Regions from separate parts of the Desulfovibrio sp. genome, predicted to be linked through region 3. Evidence: predicted binding sites of a transcription regulator. Region 3 holds the regulator's gene; each other region holds the start of a gene.

Region 1 (7,506 bases), on a different contig from region 3:
TATTTTCCGAGCGAATCTCCGCCTATCGCGCGGGCTTTCTGCCAGAGGAAAGACGCGGCATCGAGGCCCGCATGGCCTCGGGCGAGTTGCTGGCCGTGGTCAGCACCAGCGCGCTGGAACTGGGCATAGACATTGGCGGGCTGGACGTGTGCATCCTTGTGGGCTACCCCGGCACGGTCATGGCCACCCTGCAACGCGGCGGGCGCGTAGGCCGCGCCCAACAGGAATCCGCCGTTATCGTGGTGGCGGGCGAGGATGCGCTGGATCAGTATTTTGCCCGCAATCCCGAAGATTTTTTCAGCCGCCCTGCGGAAAAAGCCGTGGTCAACCCGGACAACGAGGTCATTTTGACCCGCCATCTGGAATGCGCGGCGGCAGAAATGCCCCTCACCCCCGGCGAAGCCATGCTGGCAAGCCCTGCTGCCCGCGCCGCCGCCCGCGCGCTCAACGCCAAGGGACTATTGCTGCAATCTGCGGACGGCACCCAACTGCTGGCCGCCCGCAAGCGGCCCCAGCGGCATGTGGATTTGCGCGGCACAGGCCAGACCTTCAGCATTGAAGATCAGGACGGCCAGATCATCGGCTCGGTGGATGGCTTTCGCGCATGGCAGGAGACGCACCCCGGCGCTGTTTACCTGCACAGGGGCCGCAGCTACGTGATTGAAGAGATGGACCCGGCCCGCGCCCGCATTGTGGCCAAGGCCGCCAAGGTCTCGTGGTTTACGCGCACGCGCGGCCAAAAAAGCACGGATATCCTTGAAGAAGTCGAGCGGACATCGCTGGGCCGCGTGCTTGTCTGCCGTGGCCGCCTGCGCATCACCGATACCGTGACCGGTTATGAGAAGCGTTCTACATCTGGCAACCGCCTGCTCACCATCACGCCGCTTTCCGCGCCGCCGCAGGTTTTTGAAACCGAAGGCCTCTGGTACGTCATACCAGACAGCATCCGCGCCTCGCTGGAAGAACGCTTTCTGCACTACATGGGCTCCATCCACGCCCTTGAGCATGCTGCCATCGGCCTGCTGCCCCTGCTCATTATGGCCGACCGCAACGACTTTGGCGGTATTTCCACCCCGCTGCATGCCCAGACCGGGCTGTCGGGCGTATTCATTTATGACGGACTGCCGGGTGGGGCGGGCCTGACGCGTCAGGCCTTTCCCGATGCGCGGGCCCTGCTGGAAGCCACCTTCAAGGCTGTTGCCGCCTGCCCCTGCGAGGACGGCTGCCCCTCCTGCGTGCATTCGCCCAAGTGCGGATCCGGCAACAGACCCATCAGCAAGATCGGCGCGCTGGAGCTGCTGCGCGAAATGCTGGCCCCCGGCACGGAAGGCGATGCCCTGTGCCGCAACCTGCGCATCAGCCCCGCCCCTGACAGGCTGGATATGGAATCGCTGGACGCAGCCTCTGCCCTGGCGGCAGCGCCCCGGCCTGCGGTTTCGGCTCTGGATTTCATCAATGAAGGCAGCCAGACCGAAGCCGCGCACACTGCAATGGAGGAAGAATCCATGAGCAAAAAGCACTCCGCGCCGGACAACCAGAACAGTCTGTTCGGCGCTAACGGCCTTGCGCAATCCGGCTCCAGCGGCAGCACCCCCGCACCGCAGGGGGCGACCAGCGGCACACCGGGCGCACAAAGAACAACTACCTTTGATGCCGCAGGCCTGTTGACGCACATTCCCGTGCCGCCGCCCAAAAATTTTGTGGTCTTTGACGTGGAAACCCGGCGTTCCGCCGCCGAGGTGGGCGGCTGGAACCGGGCCGACCGCATGGGTGTGAGCGTTGCCGTGGCCTACGACAGCAAGGCGGACGACTATTTCTCCTACCAGCAGGAAGAGCTGCCCGCATTGTTCGAGCGCCTGCACGCGAGCGACCTTGTGGTGGGTTTCAACAGCCTGCGCTTTGACTACGCCGTGCTCTCGCCCTTTGCGCTCTTTGATCTGCGCACCCTGCCCAGTCTTGATCTTTTGCAGCGCGTGTACGAACGCCTGAACTACCGCCTTCCACTGGACAATCTGGGCCAGGCCACCCTGGGCGAACCCAAGAGCGCCGACGGTCTGCAAGCCCTGCAATGGTGGAAAGAAGGGAGGCTGGAAGATATCGCCACGTATTGCCGCAAGGATGTGGACATCACACGCCGCCTTTATCTGCACGGTCTGGAGCAGGGCTTTTTGCTGTTCAGCAACAAGGCTGGCTCCCGTGTGCGCGTTCCTGTGGATTTTCACCAGCGCTGAGATCGCCTTAGCCGGAAAAAGCAAAACGCCCGCAATTGCGGGCGTTTTGCTTTCAAATATCTGTGACAGGCAGCGTTATTTCAACTTTTTCAGCGTCTTCTCCATGCCTTCCGGCAGGGGATAGCCGTGATCCTCGCCGGGGAACGCGCCTGCGCGCACTTCACGCGCATAGGCCTCCACCGCCGAGCGCAGGCTCGCGCCCACTTCGCCAAAGCGTTTGACGAAGCGCGGCAGGTGGCTCAGGGTCATGCCCGTCATATCCTGCCACACCAGCACCTGACCATCGCAGCCAGCGCCTGCGCCGATGCCGATAACCGGGATGGACAGGGCCTGGGTCACGCGCTCGGCCAGGGGCGCGGGCACGCATTCCAGCACCAGGGCGAAAGCCCCGGCTTCTTGCAGGGTGCGGGCATCGTCCAGCAGTTTCTGAGCCGCAGCCATGCTTTTGCCCTGCACCTTGAACCCGCCAAAAGCGTTCACCGATTGCGGCGTGAGGCCAAGATGCCCCATGACGGGAATGGAGGCCCGCGTCAGCGCCCGCACTTCTGCGGCAAATTCCGCGCCGCCTTCAAGCTTGACCGCCTGGGCGCGGCCTTCTGTCATGAGCCGCCCGGCGTTGCGCACGGTTTCTTCCACAGAAACATGGTAGCTCATAAAGGGCATGTCGCAGACCACAAGGGCTTTTTGCGCACCGCGTGCCACGGCGGCGCAGTGGCGCACCATGTCGTCCACAGTGACGGAAAGCGTGTCGGGATAGCCCAGCATCACCATGCCCAACGAATCACCAACAAGCAGGGCATCCACCCCGGCCATGTCCATGACCCGCGCGGTGCTGTAGTCATAAGCCGTCAGCATGACGAGCTTTTCCTGCCCTTTGGCCTCGCGGAAGGTAACTATGGTGTTCTTCATGACTGAGCCTCCTTCTGGTTGGCATCGTGGGCCAGACCCATGATGAGGTGGGTAAGCTTGGCAGCCGTAAAGTCCGCATGGTGCAGGCCCTCAATGGGGGCCAGTTCCACCACGTCCAGTCCCACCACACGGCGACCCGCCACGCAGCGTTCCAGCATGTACTGGGCCTCGCGCCAGTTGATGCCGCCGGGCGAGGGCGTTCCTGTTGCTGGCATGATGGACGAATCAAGCCCGTCCACATCAAAGGTGATGTAAATGTTCTTGGGGAAATCCTCGGGCAGGGGCAGCTCCGGCAGGCCCACGCGGGCAAGGAAGTAGGCGTCGTAATGGGTGACGTTGAACTTCTTGCGGATCTCGGCTTCTTCCCGGCAGAAATCGCGCACGGCAAACTGCGTGAGCGGCAGGCCGAGGTCGGCCACGGCGCGGTACATGACGCTGGCGTGTGAAAAGGGGCTGCCCTCATACTGGGGCCGCAGGTCGGCGTGGGCGTCAAACTGCACAACGCCAAAGGGTTCGCCCGTTTTTTCAGCCTGCCGGGCCAGCGCACGTAAGGCCCCGAGCGTCACGGTATGCTCGCCGCCCAACACCACAGGCACTGCCTCGCAGGCAATGGCATGGGCCACAGCGGCCTCTATGCGGTCAAGCGTGTCGGTTATGGGGCCAGCGCAGTCCACGGCCTGAGCGGTAAAAAAACCTGACTCGCCAGGTGCGAATCCGCATTCCCAGGCTTCAAGCTGATGCGAGGCGGCAAGCAGAGCCTGAGGGCCTTTGACCGTGCCGCCGCCATAAGAAACGCTCTGCTCCAGAGGAACGGGGATAATGTGAAACCCTGCTTGCTCCGGCGCAGACTGGGGATATTCAGAAGCCAGAAACTTGTCTTGCATGTGATCCTGCCGTGATTTGACATAAAAAAACGGCCCGCTTGGGGAGGCAGGCCGTTTTGGTTGGAGGAGACTGTCAGCAAAAGAAAGGAAGGTACTTTCCAAGCTGCAATGGCCGTGCCACAAAAAGCAGCATACGAATAATCATATAACATGCTGCTTTTTATTGGTAATTTTTTACAGCCTCGCAATGGGCGCGTTAAAAATGTTTAACCCCTCGTACCTGCGCCCTGCCTGGAAGGCGCAAAACTGTACAAAATATTTTCTTGCACAGCCTACTGCACAGTATCCTTGCCCGGGGCAACAGCCGCACCCTGCAAAGAAAGGGAAAGCTTTTCGGCCAGTTCGCGCGCGGCGGGCGTATTGCGCCATTCGTCAAAGAGTTTCTGCCAGCCGCCAAAATCCACAAAGTTGCGGTCAAGCTGTGCTTCGTGCATCTGCACCCAGGCGTTGAAAAGCTGCATCTGCACCTGGAAGGTGGCGCTCTCAAAAATCATGGCCGCAGAATCGCGGGGCATGACCTGACCGTCCACATGGGCCAGAACGAAATTACAGACCGCGCGGCGGGAGGTTTCAAAGGTCACTTCCTGACCATTCATGTCTTCTGCCAGTGGCAGCAGGCGCGGAAACATCTCGCTGATGCGTTCCATGGCCTTGACCGGCACGGCGATGAACAGTGCGGGCTGGCCATCCGCAGCGGCAGGAGCATCGGGCTTTTCAGAGATGAAATAAAAACGCAGCCAGTTCTCGAACATTACGGCTTCCAGAACCTTGGCAACGCCATTCTGAAATTGTTCTTGAGCTTCGGGCATGGAGACTCCCTTAGTGTTTTACGGCCACGACCCGCAGCCGCCGATAATCAGCAATCCAACCGTCGTTATTCCACATGGATGCGCGCAGGGCATCCGCCACGGCGGCAAAAACTTTTTCCTGAGCCTCTGGGGCCACGCAATCCAGATCCTGGGCAAAAAACTGGGCCATCCAGCGGGCAAGGCCTTCTTCCCCGCCTTTGAGAGGGGTGGGCCTGTCGTATTCTTCCGCCAGCCGCACGGAAAATCCGTGGCGGCTCAGCAGGGCCGCATATTCCTGCGCCGAGGGAAAATAAAAACGCTCGCTGTTCAGATGCGCCGGGCCAATGCCCTCCCCCACCAGCGCGGCCTGAAAGGCCGCCCCAAAGGCAGCGCGGATACGCCCGATGTTACCTTGCGCGCCAAATTCGCACACCAGCAGGCCGCCGGGGCGCAGCGCCCGCGCCATGACGGCGGTCAAGCGCTCCTGATCTTCTATCCAGTGCAGCGCGGCGTTGGAAAACAGCGCGTCCACGCAGCCGTTCCACGGCATGTCGCAGGCGTCCATTACCAGAAATTCCACTCGCGGCAGACGCATCCTGGCCTGCACGATCATGTCGGGCGAGGCGTCAATGCCCACCACGCGGGCGGCTCTGGCGGTCAAGGCTTCTGTCAGTGCGCCAGTGCCGCAGCCTACGTCAACAACAAAGCCCAAACCATCGGGCAGCAGCCCCAGCAGGTTTTCACCGTAGGCTGCCACAAAGTCGTGGCTCTGGTCATAAAGACGGGCATCCCAATCCATGAATCCGATTCTCCCTGCGCGGCGAAAAAAAGCGCAAGCGCCACTTGTTGTAAACATCAGACTACAGCGCGTCAATGCGGCGGGCTGATTTGCAGCAACAATGCCGCCCGCTCCCTGCCAGAAATGATCGTGCTCAGGCCTGCTTTTCCCGTACGGCGCGCTTTTGCATTTCGCTGTTGCCAACTTGTCCGAGCACTGCGGCGGCAAGCCCCGTGCAGGCGCTCACGAGGCCCAGCGGCACGGCGGTATCGCCCCCGGCCAGCCCCACAAGGGGGGAGGTGCACGCGCCAAAAATAAAGACCGCCACGCCCAGAATGCCCGAGGCCGTTCCCGCGCCAACATTTTGCGCGCTGATGCCAAGCGTAAAGCTGGTGGGGAGCGTCATGCCCTGGAGGGCGATCATGAAAAACAGCCCCACGAGCAGCGGCAAGGGGGAAGCTGGCGCGATCACCGTCACGGCCAGTACGCCAAGGCAGGCCGCGCAACGCAGCGTGTTGCCGATTTGCAGCAAACGGGCTTCGCCAAAACGGCGCGACAGCCGGGCCGTGGCAAGGGCAACAAACATGACGCTCAAGGCGTTGCAGCCAAAAATGACGCTGTAGCCCTGCGGCGAAATGCCGTACATGCCCTGCAGCACAAAGGGCGAGGCCGCCACGTAACCAAAAAATCCGCCCATGGTGAAACCCTGCACGCCCACATAACACATGAAGGGTTTTTGCCGCAAAAGCTCGCCCATGGCCTTCCACGAAGCGCGCAAACCACCCTCGCGGCGCATGGTTTCCGGCAGAGTTTCCGACAGGCCTATGGCGCTCAGCACGATCAGCAGCACCCCAAAACCCGTCAGAAAATAAAAAATCAGGGGCCAGCCGCTCAAGGACGCCAGCCAGCCGCCCAGGAGCGGCCCGGTAATGGGCGCAATGCCGTTGACCGCCATGAGCAGGCTCATGAAGTTGGTCAGCTCCGGCCCGCGAAACAGATCGCAAGCCATGGCGCGGGCCAGCACAATGCCCCCTGCCCCGCCCAACCCCTGCGCAAACCGCAGGGCAATAAAGCTATTGCCCGTTTTGGCCGCAGCGCAACAGATGGAAGCCAGCGTAAAAAAGATCAGCGCCATGAACAGCGGCTTGCGCCGCCCGGTGGAATCTGAAATGGGCCCCACAAACAATTGCCCGAGGGCCATGCCCAGCAGACAGGCCGTGATGGTCAACTGCGTTGTTGCCGTGGAGATATTAAGGTCTGCCGCCAGCGCGGGCAGGCTTGGCAGATAGGTATCAGTACACAGCGGGCCAAAAGCGGCCATCATGCCCAGCAGGAGCGCCAGAAACAGCCTGCGGCGGCGGGGCAGCCTTGCGCCGGCACCCACAATATAATCATTTTCCGTAATGCGCATGTTCGTCCTTTTTCTTTTCTTTGCGCGATATTCGGGACGGACGCTGGCAAAGTCAAGGGCGGGGAATGCCCCTGTGCGGCTCTGGTATGCGCTGCCGCCTTATGCTACCCTGCGCCCATGATTGATTACGCTCAAGCCCTTAACGAAGCCCAGTACGAGGCAGCCACCTGCGGCGATGGCCCGGTTCTGGTTGTGGCAGGTGCAGGCAGCGGCAAAACCCGCACCATCGTCTACCGTCTGGCATGGCTGGCAGAGCACGGCATCGAACCTGACGCCATGCTCCTGCTCACCTTTACCCGCAAGGCCGCGCAGGAAATGCTGCACCGCGCGGGCCTGCTGCTCAATCAGGGGCTTGCGGGCGTGCAGGGCGGCACCTTCCACGCCTTTGGCTTTGGGGCGCTCAGGCGCTGGAAACCCGAATGGCTTGGCGACAGACCCTTCACAGTCATGGACTCCGCCGACATCAACGAGGCGGTCAAGCACTGCAAGGATCAGCTCAAGCTGG
Region 2 (7,506 bases), on a different contig from region 3:
CTACCGGATGGCGCGAAAAAGCCACGCCAGCGGCCTTGGCCCGCACCATTTCAACACAACACAGCCCCATGCCCGTGGCGTCCAGATCATAGCCGTGTTCGGCGCGGTAGGTCAGGGCGCGGGGCGAGAACAGGCTGGCAACCACCTTCTTGAAAGCGGACAGCAGATCCTGGCGGGTAACGCCGAGGATACTGCGGTACTGACCGGCAAAGGATTGCACCCCGTCCTCGGCAATGGCGCTTGAGCGCAGGGCCACAACCACATCCGCGTTCTTGCCGAAAGCCGTGTCCCATTCTGCAAACAGGGCTTGCTCAACCTCTGCCGGGATGGGGGCTTCCTGCACGAGCTGCTCAATATTCTGGGAAATTTCTGCAATCCGCGCGGGCTTTTCCGGGTCAACGGATTTCAGCAGTTGGAAGAGGTTTTTGAACAGGCCCGGCGTGCGCAGCAAAAAGTAGCTGCAAGCCCGGATAGTGATGGAAAATCCGCGCGGCACCGGCATATCAAGCATGTTGCGCAGTTCGCCGAGGTTGGCGTTTTTGCCGCCAACGCTGTAAGCCATGCTGGCGTCAACCTCAGAGAGGGGCAGGGTAAACTGCGGCACATCGCCGCGCGTGTGCTGATCCAGCTCGTGCTCAATGCGCGCCGCAATGGAATGTACGGCGCTGCCCAGTAATATGTCGCACTGGCCCGACATTTCGCTGAGGGTCGAGGCCATGCGCTCGCAGTGAAATATGGCCCGTCGGGCCTGCTTGCGCACTTCGCTGGTTTCCATGTGCTTGTCGCCGCGCAGGGTTGCGTCCAGCCCGGCCATTACCCCGGCCAGATCTGCATTGGCCTGGAGCAGTTCCTTGAACGAAACATAACGCTTGTTGAAGGCGTCCATGGCCGCCTCGCGACCAACCCGGGGAGCAATGCCAAACAGTTTTTTCAGCAGAGAGGCCATACGGATATCCTTGATCGCAGATTTTCGTCATGCCCTGAAACTGATGATGCTGAATGTCTGATGCGTAAATGTCGCTCGTTAGCGTCCCTGCCCGATTACAATATATCTCTGCGCAGGGCCGCGTCCGTCCTTGCGCACAAGCCCCAACTGCACAAGCAGTTGCAGGTCGTACTGGGCCGTGCGCATGGAAATGTTTTTCCCGGCAAGCGCCTGATATTCCTGCCTGCTGATGCTGCCCGAAGCGGCGATGGTCGGCCAGACCTCCATGACGCGCCGGTTGAGCTTGTCCGCAGAGTCCTTGCCGCGCAGCAGGGTATCCAGTTGTGCGGGGGCCTCGTTTTGCGGCTGAGGGGCAGATTCGCCCACAGGGGCCTGCACGGGAATATCCGCGGTAGCAGGGTTGATCAACTTGCCGGGCAGACCTTCTGCCGATGCAGGATCTTCGGCAGTGGGCGTTGCGCAAAATCCCTGCTCGCAAGGATCCTCCTGCGGTTTGCGCGATTCCTGCGCCGGAGCTGCCGCAGTTTCGCTCTGACCTGCCGGAATGGCGTCGCTTTGCGCCTGGGTAGCCGCGCCAAGCTGAATATCTTCTGCAAGTAGAATGCCACCTTCGCAGAATGTCAGGGCCCGCGTGAGGGTGTTTTTCAATTCGCGTACATTGCCGGGCCAGTCGTAGTCCATCAGCTTGGCCATTGCTCCTTTGCTGACCTGCGGCATGGCGGCGGTCATGGCAGTCAGAGCGCCAACGGGTTGTGCCGCACCCTCGGCTTTCAGCCTGGCCTTGGCCTTGAGAGCCTCTGAGAGAAAAAAGACCGCCAGCGAGGGAATATCCGACTTACGCTCCCGCAGCGGCGGCGTGTTGATGGTGATGACGGCCAGCCGGTAGTACAAATCTTCGCGGAACGAACCCTTCTGTGAATCATCTAAAAGGGAAGCATTGGTCGCCGCAATGATGCGCGTGTCAAAAGGCATGTCTTCATCGCTGCCAAGCGGCCTGATTCGCCTGGTGGAGAGCGCCCGCAGCAGGGCCTGCTGCACCTTGGGGGCAGCATTGCCTACTTCGTCCAGCATGAGGGTGCCGCCCTGCGCCGTCAGAAAAGCCCCTTTGCGCGGCGCGCGCGCCTCGGTGAATGCGCCTTTCACATGCCCGAAAAGCGTATCCATAAGCAGATTTTCATCCAGAGCGCCGCAATTGATGGTAATGAACGGCCCCGACGCCCGCGCGCTGAGCCTGTGGATGGCTTCGGAAACCAGCTCCTTGCCTGTGCCGGTTTCGCCCACAACCAGCACGTCGGCCATCACCTGCGATGCCTTGCGAACATTGTCGCACAAGGCAAGCATGGTGGGTGATGTGCCAATAAGGCTGTTGACGGGCAGGTCTTCGGGATGCGGTAGATCTTCCACTGGCTCGCGCTGCTGCTGGGCATCATCCTCTGCGGCTCGCAGGCGGCGGGCCTCCGCGGCAAAGCGCAAGCGTTCAAGCAGGGTGTTTATACCAGACTTGAGCCGTTCCAGTTCGCGCGGCAGTTGGGGCATATCTATATTGTTGTCATCCCCTTCGGCGTTGCAGCGTTCAAGTTCCGCAGTTACGGCATTGAGCGATCTGCCCGTCTGCCGTGCCAGCCACCAAAGGCTAAGGCCCAAAAGCAGCATGCCGCCAACAAAGGCCCCCACATAGATGCCCATGAGCTGCACGCCCGTGCGTGTGGTGGTAAAACTGGTGTCCAGTACCGCCAGACCGCCCAGTACGATTGTTGCCTGCGAAGCTGGGCTAAAGGTTACAGGCACGTAACTTACCCTCTCCACCCGCATCTGGCTGCTGCTCCACAGGGAGCTGTTTTCAGAAAGGGGAAGTTGGCCTGATTTGCCCTCCTGCACATCGGATACCATGTTCCAGTAATTGAGGTGCTCAGGGCCGGGCCGGAATGCGGTGTTGAATCCCGGCCTGCCAAAATCGCCGATAAAACCAGCGCGCACGGCATCCGTGCCCAAGCTGCGCTGGGCCAGACCAGCATCCGGCACCTCGGACTGAAAGAGCATCCAGCCATCGCGATCAAAAAAAAGTGTACGCACGCGCCCCTCATCGCCTGATGCGGCAATGGGGGCATTGGGGCCGGAGTATGTGGACAGGATATCCCGCAGCTCCCGCAGATCCAGCGAAAGCATCAGGTAGCCGGCAAACGTGCCTTCCGCATCATGAACCGGGGTGGAAAAACGCAGCACGTGCAGGTTGATATTCTGGTTGCTGCCCTTAACCGGCACCATGGAGTAGGTCACTTCCACGGGTTGAGCAACGCTGACGTGCCCGGTGCGGTGTTCAGAAGCAATGGAGTGGAAGGGGCCGGTGGGGCTGGCAAGAGCCTGCCGCATGGGAACATTGATGATATCTCCGCCCGTGTTGACAAGCAGATAGCGGTTGTCAGGAGCCAAACCCTCAAAAGCCAGTTCCCTGTAGCGCAAGCCGCCGGCCTTGGCGCGGAATTTGAGCCGGTTGGCCATGTCTTTTTGATCCATGGAGCCAGCAGCGAGAATAAGCAGCTGATTGCGCGTTTCTTCAAGGGCCTGTTCCAGCGCAAGGCTCATTGCCTGTGACTGAAGCTGTGCATTGCGCGCAATTGCGCGATCAAGAATGGCCTCGATGCTGCTGCCTGTAGCAGTAAAAATAATCAGCAGTACGAGCGCCAGCAGGGGCAAGCCTAGCATCAGCATGCGGCTTGCAAGGCTGCGATTCATAAAGAACGCCGTGAACTCCAGTGAGCTGCCCTGGGGAAGTGTTCTGTGTAAGCGCATGGTGATTCCCTGTTTTGTGCAAAAAAGCGCAATCTTGGGGCTGAGTATAAAAAACATTGCCCTTCGTGACAAGAATTTTCGCGCAAAAATAGAAAAAAAGGCGCAATTACAGGCAATAATTATGCAATGGCACAGCCTTTGCTAATACTTTCACATTCGAGGCAACGAGGCGGTGCCTGCCCCGACGGGAGTCATCGCAAAATGGGTAAGATGTGGTTGAAGTGGAGATGTCACATTTTGATGTGGAGGAAGTTATGAAAAGGATGCAGAGGCTCTGGACATGGCTTACAGGTTGCGCGCTGCTGGTTGCGGCATTGCCCGGCGCGGCCCTGGCTGCTGGCGGCGGCAAGGTTGCCAACGTTGTGGTGGTTGCCGATACGCGCAAGCTTGACGGTATACTGTACTGGTGGGCTGAAATGTATAATGAAAGCCACTTCTTTTTTGCCATTCTGACTATGGCCATCATCCCGGTCACAGGTTGCATATTGGGTTGGCTGGCGGATGTCGTCATGACGCACATCGGCATTGACCTCAGGCACCGCGAATTGTCCGAAAAGTAGTCGGAAGGAGGCAAGTTATGGAATGGTTGTATATTTTGATGCCCATTTCCGGCGTGTTCATTTTCTGGCCGGGCCTTGTCATTCTTGGTTTGGGCGTTGGCATTATCGGCGGCTTCTTCGGCATGGGCGGCGCCTGGATGGTTACCCCCGGCCTGAACATTCTTGGTTTCCCCATGGCCTTTGCCATTGGTACCGACGTGGCGCAGATGGCGGGTAAATCGCTTATCTCGACCATGCGGCACGGCAAGTTCGGCAACGTTGACTACGGTTTGGGCCTGACCATGCTGGTTGGTACCATCGTGGGCGTGGAAGTTGGCGCGCAGATGGTCATGTGGCTGGAACGTCTGGGTTCCGTCGACAAGGTCGTGCGCTGGTTGTACGTTGTCCTGCTGGTGTTGCTGGCATGGCTTGTATTTCACGATATCGCCGCCCGCCGCAGGAAGGAACGCGAAGCCAAGGCCCAGAACAGGGAACTTGACCACGGTGCCACCGGCGTTGACTGGGCCTCCCGCCTGCACGCCATCAAGATTCCGCCCGTGTTCCACTTCAAGCAGGCCAACATCACCTGCTCCGCATGGCTGCCCATCTTCGTCAGTTTCTTCACCGGCTGGCTGGCTGGTATCCTCGGCATCGGCGGCGGTCTTATCCGCATGCCCGCCCTGGTGTATCTTGTCGGCTGCCCCACCCATCTGGCGGTGGGTACGGACCTCTTTGAAGTCGCCATCTCCGGCCTCTACGGCACGGCTTCGTACGCATACAAGGGCCGCGTGGAACTGCTTGCCGCTCTCATCATGCTGTGCGGTGCGGCCATCGGCGCGCAGATCGGCGTTGTCGCCACCAAGTATGTAAAGGGCTACGGCATCCGCTTCGTGTTTGGCCTGGCCGTTATCGGCTGCCTCATCTCGGTTGTGTGCAAGCTGGTTGAAGCTGAATTCCCGGCATGGGGCTGGCTGCTTGGCCCGGCTGCTACAGTCGACGTACTTGGTTTCGTGTCGGCTATCTCCCTTTACATAACCGTCAAGATGGTACAGGGCGCCAAGGCGGAAATTGCCGCCAAGAAGAACCAGCCCGCGGCCAACTAGAAGGAGACCCGCCATGAAGATTCGTAACCTGATGCTTATGCTGGCGATGGCCTTCTCTGTTGCACTGCTCACCGGCTGCAACTTTGACGGAGGCGTGGAACAGGGACGCTGTGTGGCCTTTGATCCCGCAGCCAATACCCTCACCATCGTGGTGGACGTGACGCACGATCAGTTTAACCCGCACTACAGCGGCGGCACGCATACCTTCAAGCTGCCTGTGGAATCCAAAGACATGGGCCCGAGTCCCAGTGTGGGCGGCCGCCTGATGATCGACCTAGCCAAGAACACCGTGCTTATCTATGACCAGAAGACCAACAGCGTGCGCGAACTGGCCGTGCAGTTCACCGATGTGGAAAAGAACGTCGGCTCCGACCATCCCAAGGTCAAGGGCAAGACCTTCCCCATTATCGACAAGGATCAGCAGACCGTCACCGTGTACTCTGGCCGTCAGAAGTCTTTGATTACCTTTAAGATTCCTGCTGAAGCCCAGGATTACCCGGCCTATGTGTGGACCGCAGGCGACGAAATGCGCATTGCCTACCGCAATGCCGACAAGGCCCAGGCCATGCGTATCATGAACGTGTCCAAGACCAACATCTTCAAGAAGTAAACCCCCAGGGTGCCTACCCCCACCCTGCGCGCCGGAGCGGTTCGCCCCGCTCCGGCGCACCTCGGGTGGACAAACACACTCAGGAGAGCATCAATGAACAGTTACCGTCAGACCCTCTATTCCAGCATAATCCGGGTTGCGGCCAACGCAGTCATGGTTGGCGCGATCTTTGTGGGCATGTATCAGTCGGCCCACAGTTCTGGGGCCTCGGAACTGGTGTTCTGCGCATGGTTTTTTGGCATCACGGTGCCTACGTGGGCAGGGGCCTTCTGGCTCACCAAAAAGGTGCGTCAGGTATATCCCGCCGAGTTTCAGAGCCTTGTGGAACTGCCGCGCCTCGGGCAGCGGCTCGTAAGCTGGCACGTGGCCGAAGCGTCCATGTGCCCTGTCATTGATCGCCGATAAACGGGAGCAGCAGCATGTCGTGTGTCATGACCATACCACAGGCGGGCAGGAAGGAACCTATGGGGGAATTCATCAAGAGTCAGGGTTGGCAAAACTGCCTCCAGACCCGTGCCCGGCAGCGGTACTGGGGCGCTCTGTGCGCCCTGTTGCTGGGTTTTGCCCTGCTGGGAATGCTTGACGGCCTGCAAGGACTCGCAAGGTCTGGCGCGGATGTGATCGAATTGCTGCCCGGCGGCAGCGTGTCCATATCCGGGCCGCTGACCATCAAAAATCCCGTCAACAGCGACCTCAAGGCGCAATTTATCCCGGAAAATCCGGCCCTTTTTTATGATCTGGAAGGATTCTTTGCGGGCTACTGGTTTGGCAACGGCATGTGGCGAGGCAGTGTGCGCGCCGATGCCGTGGCGGAACCCGGCAGTTACGGCCTGAAGGTTTCCTTCAGGGGTGCGGCTGCCAGCACCACGCAGCACTATACTGTTATTGTGCATGCCGATGAAACCGCCATGCGGGCGGCGTCTACTTCGTACTTGCGGCGCGTTACCGGCTATAACCCCTTTGTGCTGGCTGCGGGATGCTGTGGTCTGGCCCTGTTGGGCGGGGTTGTGGTGTTCAGGCTTGGCAGCAAGTACATACGCCAACTGACAACCCTTGGCTGCGGAGAAATCGTGCGCGTGGAACAGAATGCTGACACTACCGCGCAAGCGCAATCCGGCCACATCTGGTGCCTGCTGTATGGTCTGCGCGCGCCAGCAAAGGGAACGCCCTGCGCCGTTTATGATGCGCAAGGCATGCCCCTTGGCACTGCCCGCGCCGAAGAAGCAAAGAACGGCACGCTTGAACTGAATTTTGACTCAATCACAAGCCCGGCGGCAGAAGCCGGTGCGACCAATACCGCCGTTCGTCCTGGCTGTCTTGTCCAATTGCGGCCTCCAAGGCCGCTCTCTCCTCCGGTCACAGACAGATAAGGTCGTTCGGTCTCCTGCGGCATGCACTTGGCGCGTCACCTGTGCATGCCGCTTTTTTTTTGTCCCCCGCATTCATCCCGCCTTGCCGCTCTTGCCGCCTGCTTTGCCATAAGCTATGCTTATTGTGTTGCATATGCCCCCTGAGGGC
Region 3 (7,506 bases):
TTTATGGAAGTGCCATGTTTCATAAACACCTCCTTTTTATTAAGACAAAATATCTTGTGAGTTGCCCTCGCAGCACAAAACTTCTGTCTTTAGGCGTAATATATTTTAAATATAAATTAGTTCAACCAACTTATATGATAAAAAATATCTAATATTACTATTTTAGCGAACAAAATTAGAATATTACATGCTATATTTTTAAAATATTATTATGTATTTTTAAAAAAACTTACGGGATTTTACAAATCATCAAGCATTATTGAAATTGAAATTTTTTATTCTACCACCACGACTTAGTACAAAGGCAAAAAGGGCACATGAAGATCATCTTCATGTGCCCTTAAATATGGTGCGCCCGACAGGAATCGAACCTGTGGCCTACAACTTAGGAGGTTGTCGCTCTATCCAACTGAGCTACGAGCGCAATCCGAATTTTGTAGTAATTCTTTAGGGTCATGTCAAGCTAGGCGTCTACGGTTCCACAGGCAGCAAGCATCTTGTACATGGCTGGCACTTTTGCCGCGCGTGGCATGGGTAAGAATCCAAGTTACGCTGGCGGGGGAAAAGGCCAGGTGCCGATAATTGCCGGACTCCCCGCAACTATGGCCTGCAACAGGCAGTCTACAACTTAGGAGGTTGTCGCTCTCCCGGTAGGCGCAAGGGGGGCCGCGTAACTCAAGACGAATGCGCGGCCAAGCCGAACCGCAGCAGTTTCTCCACCCGCCCACTACCCTGTTGCCGCCACTTCTCAGTTGCGCCGCTTCTAGTTGCCACCCCAAATGAGCAGGGCCAGCGCGCCCAGCGTACCCACAAGCACGGCATAGGCCTGCCGTGTGCGCAGCGACAGCACCGCTCCAAGCAGGGCCGCCACATACAGGGCCGACCACGTCACCGCCCGCAGGGCCGGTATGGCATGATGTGCCGAAAGCACCGCCAGCAGCATATAAATCAGCCCAAAGCACACAATATACAGCGCCGACTGCCACAAAACACGGCACAGCCCGGCCCGCAGAATAACGCGGCCCGGCGATACTCCCCCGCTGCCGCTCCCCCACGCCACCACAGCGTCCACCATCGGGTTGAGGCTGATGCGCTGGCGCTGTTCACACCAGCTCGCCGTGTAGGCCGCCATCATTGCAAGTATGAGCGGCAACAGCGCCATGCCGGGCTGATCCAGCCCAAACTGCCTGCACAGGGGAAACACCAACAGAAAGCTCAGGCTGCCATAAGGCGGCACCACGCTGCCAAGTTCCAGAGCGTCAAGCCAGAGCAGTTCGATGATTATGCCAAGGGGGAGAGCCAGCGACCAGTCGCCGGTAAAAAAGCCCGCGAACAGGGCAAGACAGATGGGGCGGTCTACAAGGCCAACGATGCAGGTTGAACGTGCAGCGCCAGCCAGGGCAAAAAAAAAGCGTAGGGAGCCCCAGCAGCGAATACATCAGAAAAGTTGATCATTGGGGCCTCGAACAGTCTCTGTGGGAACGCAGCGAAAATCAAGCTGCACAAGATGATCCTGTATAACGTGCAGGTCTTCCCTGTCCTGTGCGGAAAGGGCCACATGGGGCAGCACCTGTAGCTTGTCCGGCGCGTAATGCAGGTTGCCCATGTTGAGCACCTGCATGAGGATGCCCGCGTCACAGGCGCGCCGCGCATCCTGACAATTGGCAAACAGCACAAAACAGTCATCACCGCAGGAATTGAGCGTGGCCGCCAGTTCCTTCACGTTGATGAAGTGTGTCATCACGCGCTGCGGCACTGCCAGTTCAATTATCTGCTGCCGCATTATGTCGTCCGCAAGTTCGTCGTTGGCTACCACCAGATGTCGCGCCCCTGTGTAGGGTAACCAGGCTTCGATGACCTGGCCGTGAACCAGGCGATTGTCCACGCGAAACCACATACTAGCTATCGGCTTTGTCACGGGCTTTGTTGCGCAGCATGCTGCCCGCAACCACAATACCTTTTGCGCCTGCCTCGCCAGCGATGCGGGCCACTTCCTCAAGCTCCTTGTCGCGCGAGGTAAACACCTTGAGCAGCATGGGCAGGTTCACGCCGGTAACAACCTCAACTTTATGGGTTGCCAGCAGCGAAAGCGCAAGATTGGTGGGCGTGCCGCCAAACATATCCGTAAGAATAATGACGCCCGCGCCCTTGTCGAGCCGCTGGGTTGCGTCCGTAAGGCGGCGAACGGTTTCGGAAACCTCGTGCGCCACGTCAACACTGATGGAGCTGCAATCGCTCTGCTGCCCGAGTATGAATTCGGCGGTGCGCAGCATGGCCGAACCATAGTCGGCATGCGAAACCAGAATGATTCCAACCTGAGTCTTCTTGTTTTCGTCCGTCATGACAACCTCACGCAACAGAACGTGCCAGCTTTTTTAGCCAAGTTCAAGGTGCCGATGCTCCAGAAAAGCCGGATAATCAGCCTGCCGCAGCGCCTGTAAAATTTCTTCGGCCATTGCCACCGAGCGGTGGCGGCCGCCGGTACAGCCCACGGCCACGGTTATGCGGTAGCGGCCTTCGGCCTCCATGAGCGGCAGCATAAAAAACAGCAGATCAACCAGCTTGTCGCGATATTCGCGGGCATGGGGCGAATTGAACACATAGTCGGCAACGGGTTTGTCCTTGCCGCTCATGGGCCGCAGCTCTTCCACAAAATAGGGGTTTGCCAGAAAGCGCAGGTCAAAAACCAGATCAGCCTCGCGCGGCACGCCGTATTTGAAACCGAAAGAAATCACGTTGACCCTGATGGCCCGCAGCTTGCCCTTGTTGCCGCTCCAGCGCTTCTGGATGGCGCGCCGCAGGTCGTGGATAGAAAAACGCGAAGTGTCGATGACCAGATCAGCCATTTCGCGCAGGGGGCGCAGACTGCTGCGCTCTGCCAGAAGCGCCGCCTCAAGGCCCATGCCCTCGCGCTCCAGCGGATGCGGGCGGCGGGTCGAGGCATAGCGGCGAATGAGTTCCTGATTGTTGGCCTCAAGAAAAAGCAGCATGGGGCGGATGTTTTTGCCCGCGAGCATGCTCAGGCAGTCGTTGATGTCTTCCACAAAATTGCTCTGGCGCAGATCCATGCCGAGGGCGATGCCCTTGAAGTGGCTCATGGAGGGGCGCGACATCATGTCCACCATTTCCATGACAAGGCTCACCGGCAGCCCATCGACCACAAAGTGACCCATGTCTTCAAAAACCTTGAGCGCCGTGCTTTTGCCAGCGCCGGAAAGGCCCGTGACAATGCACACCTGCACATCCACGCCGGGAACGGGCGCGTCAGCATCAGGCTGTGCGGCAAGGGTGGAATCTGTGGCGGGTATCTGCGCGGAATCCTTCATGACATTCGCCTCTTCGGGGTCAGATCGCCGTTTGCAGCCGGGGTTATGCGCCACAGGCTTCTGACGGACGTTGCCAAATCCGCGCCGCGCTCAAGCCGGGTAAGGGCCATTGCGCGGCAAACGGCAGGGGGGGGTGCGCCTGAACGGGGGCGAGCTGTTGCCAGCCCGCCCCCCCATTATGAATGATTACAACACGGGGTCAATGAGGGCATAGCCGCTCACCTTGGTGCGGTATACCACATTGATGCGGTTGTTTTCTGCGTTAAAGAACACCAGAAACTCGCTGCCGATGGAATCAAGCTGCATGAGCGCTTCATCCAGATGCAGGGGCTTGGTGGCGAGGCGGTCGGTGCCGTCAGCGGGCTGCTGCACGTCGGCTTCGGCATCGAGGTTGTAGGTAAACACGTCCACATCCGTATTACGGGCATGCCGCCGCTGGGCCTTTACCCGGGCCACCTGGCGCTTGATCTGCGATTCAACCTTGTCTGTCACAAGGTCAATGGCTGCATACATGTCTGAGGTCTGTTCCGTGGCGTTGATGTGCAGGCCTTCGCCTGTAACGGTCACTTCGCAGCGATGGCGGAACTTATCGACTGTCAGCACAACGGCAACTTCAAGGCCAGAGGCCTTGCCAAAAAACCGTCCCAGCTTTTCCATGCGGCGACGGGCATACTTCTTCAGATGTTCGGAGGCTTCAAAATTCTTGAAAGCAAATGAGATGTTCATAAGTTCCTCCTAAGTATTGAGCCACTCGACGGGGAATCAGAAATGCTCCTTGCGCCTTGACGAAGATGGAATATCAAGCGCCGTGCGGTATTTTGCCACCGTGCGCCGCGCAATATTGACCTTGAGACGCTCCTTGAGCATTTCGCCGATACGCTCATCGCTGAGGGGGGATCGGGTATCTTCCTCAGAGATGAATTTCTTGATCAGAGCCTTGACGCTTTCTGAGCCTACCTGACTTCCGTCATCGAGTTCAAGGCCGCTGTTAAAGAAAAACTTCAATTCAAAGATGCCGTGGGGCGTTGCCACATACTTGTTGGTGGTAATGCGGCTCACCGTTGATTCGTGCATGCTGATATCGTCAGCAATATCCTTGAGAATGAGCGGCGCGAGCTTGGTCACGCCGTCTTCAAAAAATGGCTGCTGATGGCGCACAATGCTTTCCATAACCTTGTAAAGCGTGCGCTGGCGCTGATACAGGCTCTTGATAAGCCATGAGGCGGAACGGATCTTTTCGGAGCAGTAGTCCTTTTCCTTATCCGAACTGCCAATATTCATCTGGCTCATGGCCGAAAGCTGCAACTGGGGCAGGCCGTCATCATTGAGCAAAATCACAAATTCGTCGCCCATCTTGTACACAAATACATCGGGGCTTACGTAAGTTGGCTCGCCGCCGCCAAAACTTGCGCCGGGCAATGGGTCAAGGCTCTGAATGATATCCAGATACTCCTTGAGCTCTTCCATATCGAGCTTGAACTTGCGCAGCAGGGGCTTGTAGCGCTTGGCCTCGAGGTCTTCAAGGTGCGATTCTACCAGCTCCACGAGGATGGGGTCGCGGGCGTAGTTGAGGCTTTTGATCTGCACCATCAGGCATTCGCGCGCATCACGCGCGGCAACGCCGATGGGGTCAAAAAGCTGCACCCTTTCAAGCACGGGCAACACGGCCTCGGGCGCAACCTGGGCCATTTCTGCCACTTCTTCAATGCTGGCTTGCAGATACCCGGCGGAGGAGAGATTGCCGATGATGACCTCGCCAATCCCCTTCTGCTCTTCTGTCAGCGAAGAAAGGCGCAACTGCCAGAACAGATGCCCTTCTAGGGTGGGCTTGGCCGCATAGCGGGCTTCAAGGGGCGAAATTTCTTCGGCAAGTTCAAATTCGCGTGACTGCGAAAGGCGGGGTGTGCTGGCAAACTCGCCGAGGTAGTCTTCCCAGTCGGCGTCCTTGGCCAGTTCCCTGTCGTACACTTCCTCCTTGGGCGCTTCGCGGCTGTCGTCGTGCTGCTCCTGGGAGGCATCGTCCGTAAGTGAAGATTCTTCGAGAAAGGGGTTTTCAAGCAGCTCCTGCTGCACAGTTTCCAGAAGTTCCACGCGTGAGAGTTGCAACAGCTTGATTGCCTGCTGCAATTGCGGGGTCATTACCAGTTGCTGTGACAGCTTAAGTTGCTGCCGTAGTTCCAGTGCCATGTGTACTCTTTTGCCTTAACTAGCCATAGGACTATAGAATTATCTGTTTACAAGTACTGTGCCACATCTGCAAAAATTATGCAATAGCTAACAGTTGCAAGATCAGGTTCGCGGCATCCCTATCCTGAGGCACGGGCTGCCCGCGTCAAAAACCCAGATTTGGCGCAGTTTTTGCGCCGCTGAAAATAAACTGCGCACCAAAAAAGGGGAAGGCAATGCCCTCCCCTTTTTGCGCGATTTTGCGATACCCAAGCGTGGTGAAAACCAATAAGCCTCGCTGCGTTAACGCCGCGAATTACACCTTGGCGAACTTTTTCGCCGCTCCGATAAATTCGCGGAACAGCGGATGCGCGTTCATGGGCCGGGATTTGAATTCGGGGTGGAACTGGCAGCCAAGGAACCAGGGGTGGTTCTTCAGCTCAATGATTTCCACAAGCGAATCGTCAGGGGCGGTGCCGCTGAAAACCATGCCCTTTTCGCCCAGCATTTCCTTGAAGGCATTGTTGAATTCGTAGCGGTGACGGTGGCGTTCATCAACCATGCCCTTTTTGTAGGCCACAAAGGCCTTGGTATCGGGCTGCACCTTACAGGGGTAGGAGCCAAGGCGCATGGTGCCGCCCTTGTCGCTACCCGCGTCGCGTTTTTCAACGTTCTTGGTGCGGAAGTCGAACCACTCGGTCATAAGGTAGATAACCTTGTGGTCAGAAAGCGGGTTGAATTCTTCCGAGTTGGCGTCATCAAGGTTTGCCACGTGGCGGGCAAATTCGATAACCGCGCACTGCATGCCAAGGCAGATGCCGAAGAAGGGAATGTTGTTTTCACGCGCATAGCGGATGGCGGCAATCTTGCCTTCCACGCCGCGGTAGCCAAAGCCGCCGGGCACAAGAATGCCGTGACAGCCCTTGAAGGATTCCGCGCAATTACTTTCGTCCACATTTTCGGAATTGACGTAGCGCAGCTCCACCTCAACACGGTTGGCAACGCCACCGTGGATGAGGGCTTCGTGCAGGCTCTTGTAAGCTTCCTTGAGGTCAACGTACTTGCCCACAATGGCAATGGTGACCTTGCCCTTGGGGTTGGCGCAGTCGCTCACGAGCTTTTCCCAGGCTTCAAGGTGGGCATTGCGCGCGGGCAGGCGCAGCATGATGGCTACCTTCTGGTCAAAGCCTTCTTCATAGAACTTGAGCGGCACTTCATAAATATTGTTCACGTCCACCGAAGAGAACACGGCGTCCTGATCCACATTGCAGAACAGGGCAATTTTGCGGCGCAGTTCTTCGGGGATGCTCTGCTCGCAGCGGCACAGAATAATGTCGGGCTGAATGCCGATGGAGAGCAGTTCCTTGACGCTGTGCTGGGTGGGCTTGGTCTTGTGCTCGCCAGCGCTGCGCAGGTAAGGCACCAGGGTAAGGTGAATGTTCAGGCAGTTGTCGCGCCCAAGGTCGGAACGTAACTGACGGATGGCCTCAAGAAAGGGCAGGCCTTCGATGTCGCCCACGGTGCCGCCAATTTCGATAATGGCGACATCGGGCGCGTCCTCGCCATCGGAAAGGGAGAGCACCACGCTCTTGATTTCATCAGTAATGTGCGGGATCACCTGCACCGTGGCGCCCAGGTAATCGCCGTGACGTTCCTTGGCGATAACGTGGTTGTAAATGGCACCGGAAGTGGTGTTGTTCTTCCGCGACATGGGCACGTTAAGGTAACGTTCGTAGTGCCCGAGATCCAGATCCGTTTCCGCGCCGTCATCGGTAACAAAGACCTCGCCGTGCTGGAACGGGTTCATGGTGCCGGGGTCAACATTGATGTAAGGATCAAGCTTCTGGATGGTTACCGTAAGCCCGCGCGTTTGCAGCAGCGCGCCCAAAGACGCAGCCGCGAGGCCCTTGCCTAACGACGACAGAACGCCGCCCGTCACAAAAATGTATTTAGTTTTCATGCACTTCCACCTGTACTTGGGTATGTTGAATAGTTCAACCAAACAGTCTTAACC

The links. Region 3 encodes sigma-54, which starts transcription at its own class of promoters, with help from an activator protein. Its sites were predicted from a motif close to CTGGCACGGNNNNTGCTT; they were not measured.
Region 1: the regulator sigma-54 is predicted to act here: its motif matches at 4,128-4,145, upstream of speB (agmatinase).
Region 2: the regulator sigma-54 is predicted to act here: its motif matches at 3,863-3,880, upstream of QZ383_RS09430 (DVU0150 family protein).

Annotation. Positions count from the first base shown of each region.
Region 1 covers NZ_JAHZCJ010000011.1:76,832-84,337, forward strand. The annotation lists gene QZ383_RS13230 (DEAD/DEAH box helicase) at 1-2,231, shown strand, start outside; gene panB (3-methyl-2-oxobutanoate hydroxymethyltransferase) at 2,307-3,140, opposite strand; gene speB (agmatinase) at 3,137-4,024, opposite strand; gene QZ383_RS13245 (hypothetical protein) at 4,297-4,833, opposite strand; gene QZ383_RS13250 (class I SAM-dependent methyltransferase) at 4,844-5,611, opposite strand; gene QZ383_RS13255 (multidrug effflux MFS transporter) at 5,745-7,001, opposite strand; gene QZ383_RS13260 (ATP-dependent helicase) at 7,119-7,506, shown strand, end outside.
Region 2 covers NZ_JAHZCJ010000006.1:130,916-138,421, reverse strand. The annotation lists gene QZ383_RS09440 (PEP/pyruvate-binding domain-containing protein) at 1-946, opposite strand, end outside; gene QZ383_RS09435 (sigma 54-interacting transcriptional regulator) at 1,025-3,679, opposite strand; gene QZ383_RS09430 (DVU0150 family protein) at 3,991-4,296, shown strand; gene QZ383_RS09425 (sulfite exporter TauE/SafE family protein) at 4,314-5,378, shown strand; gene QZ383_RS09420 (DUF4881 domain-containing protein) at 5,392-5,988, shown strand; gene QZ383_RS09415 (hypothetical protein) at 6,082-6,393, shown strand; gene QZ383_RS09410 (hypothetical protein) at 6,453-7,358, shown strand.
Region 3 covers NZ_JAHZCJ010000001.1:530,337-537,842, reverse strand. The annotation lists tRNA gene QZ383_RS02295 (tRNA-Arg) at 348-424, opposite strand; gene QZ383_RS02290 (hypothetical protein) at 764-1,240, opposite strand; gene QZ383_RS02285 (PTS sugar transporter subunit IIB) at 1,439-1,897, opposite strand; gene QZ383_RS02280 (PTS sugar transporter subunit IIA) at 1,899-2,342, opposite strand; gene rapZ (RNase adapter RapZ) at 2,376-3,326, opposite strand; gene raiA (ribosome-associated translation inhibitor RaiA) at 3,513-4,052, opposite strand; gene rpoN (RNA polymerase factor sigma-54) at 4,089-5,513, opposite strand; gene QZ383_RS02260 (CTP synthase) at 5,809-7,452, opposite strand.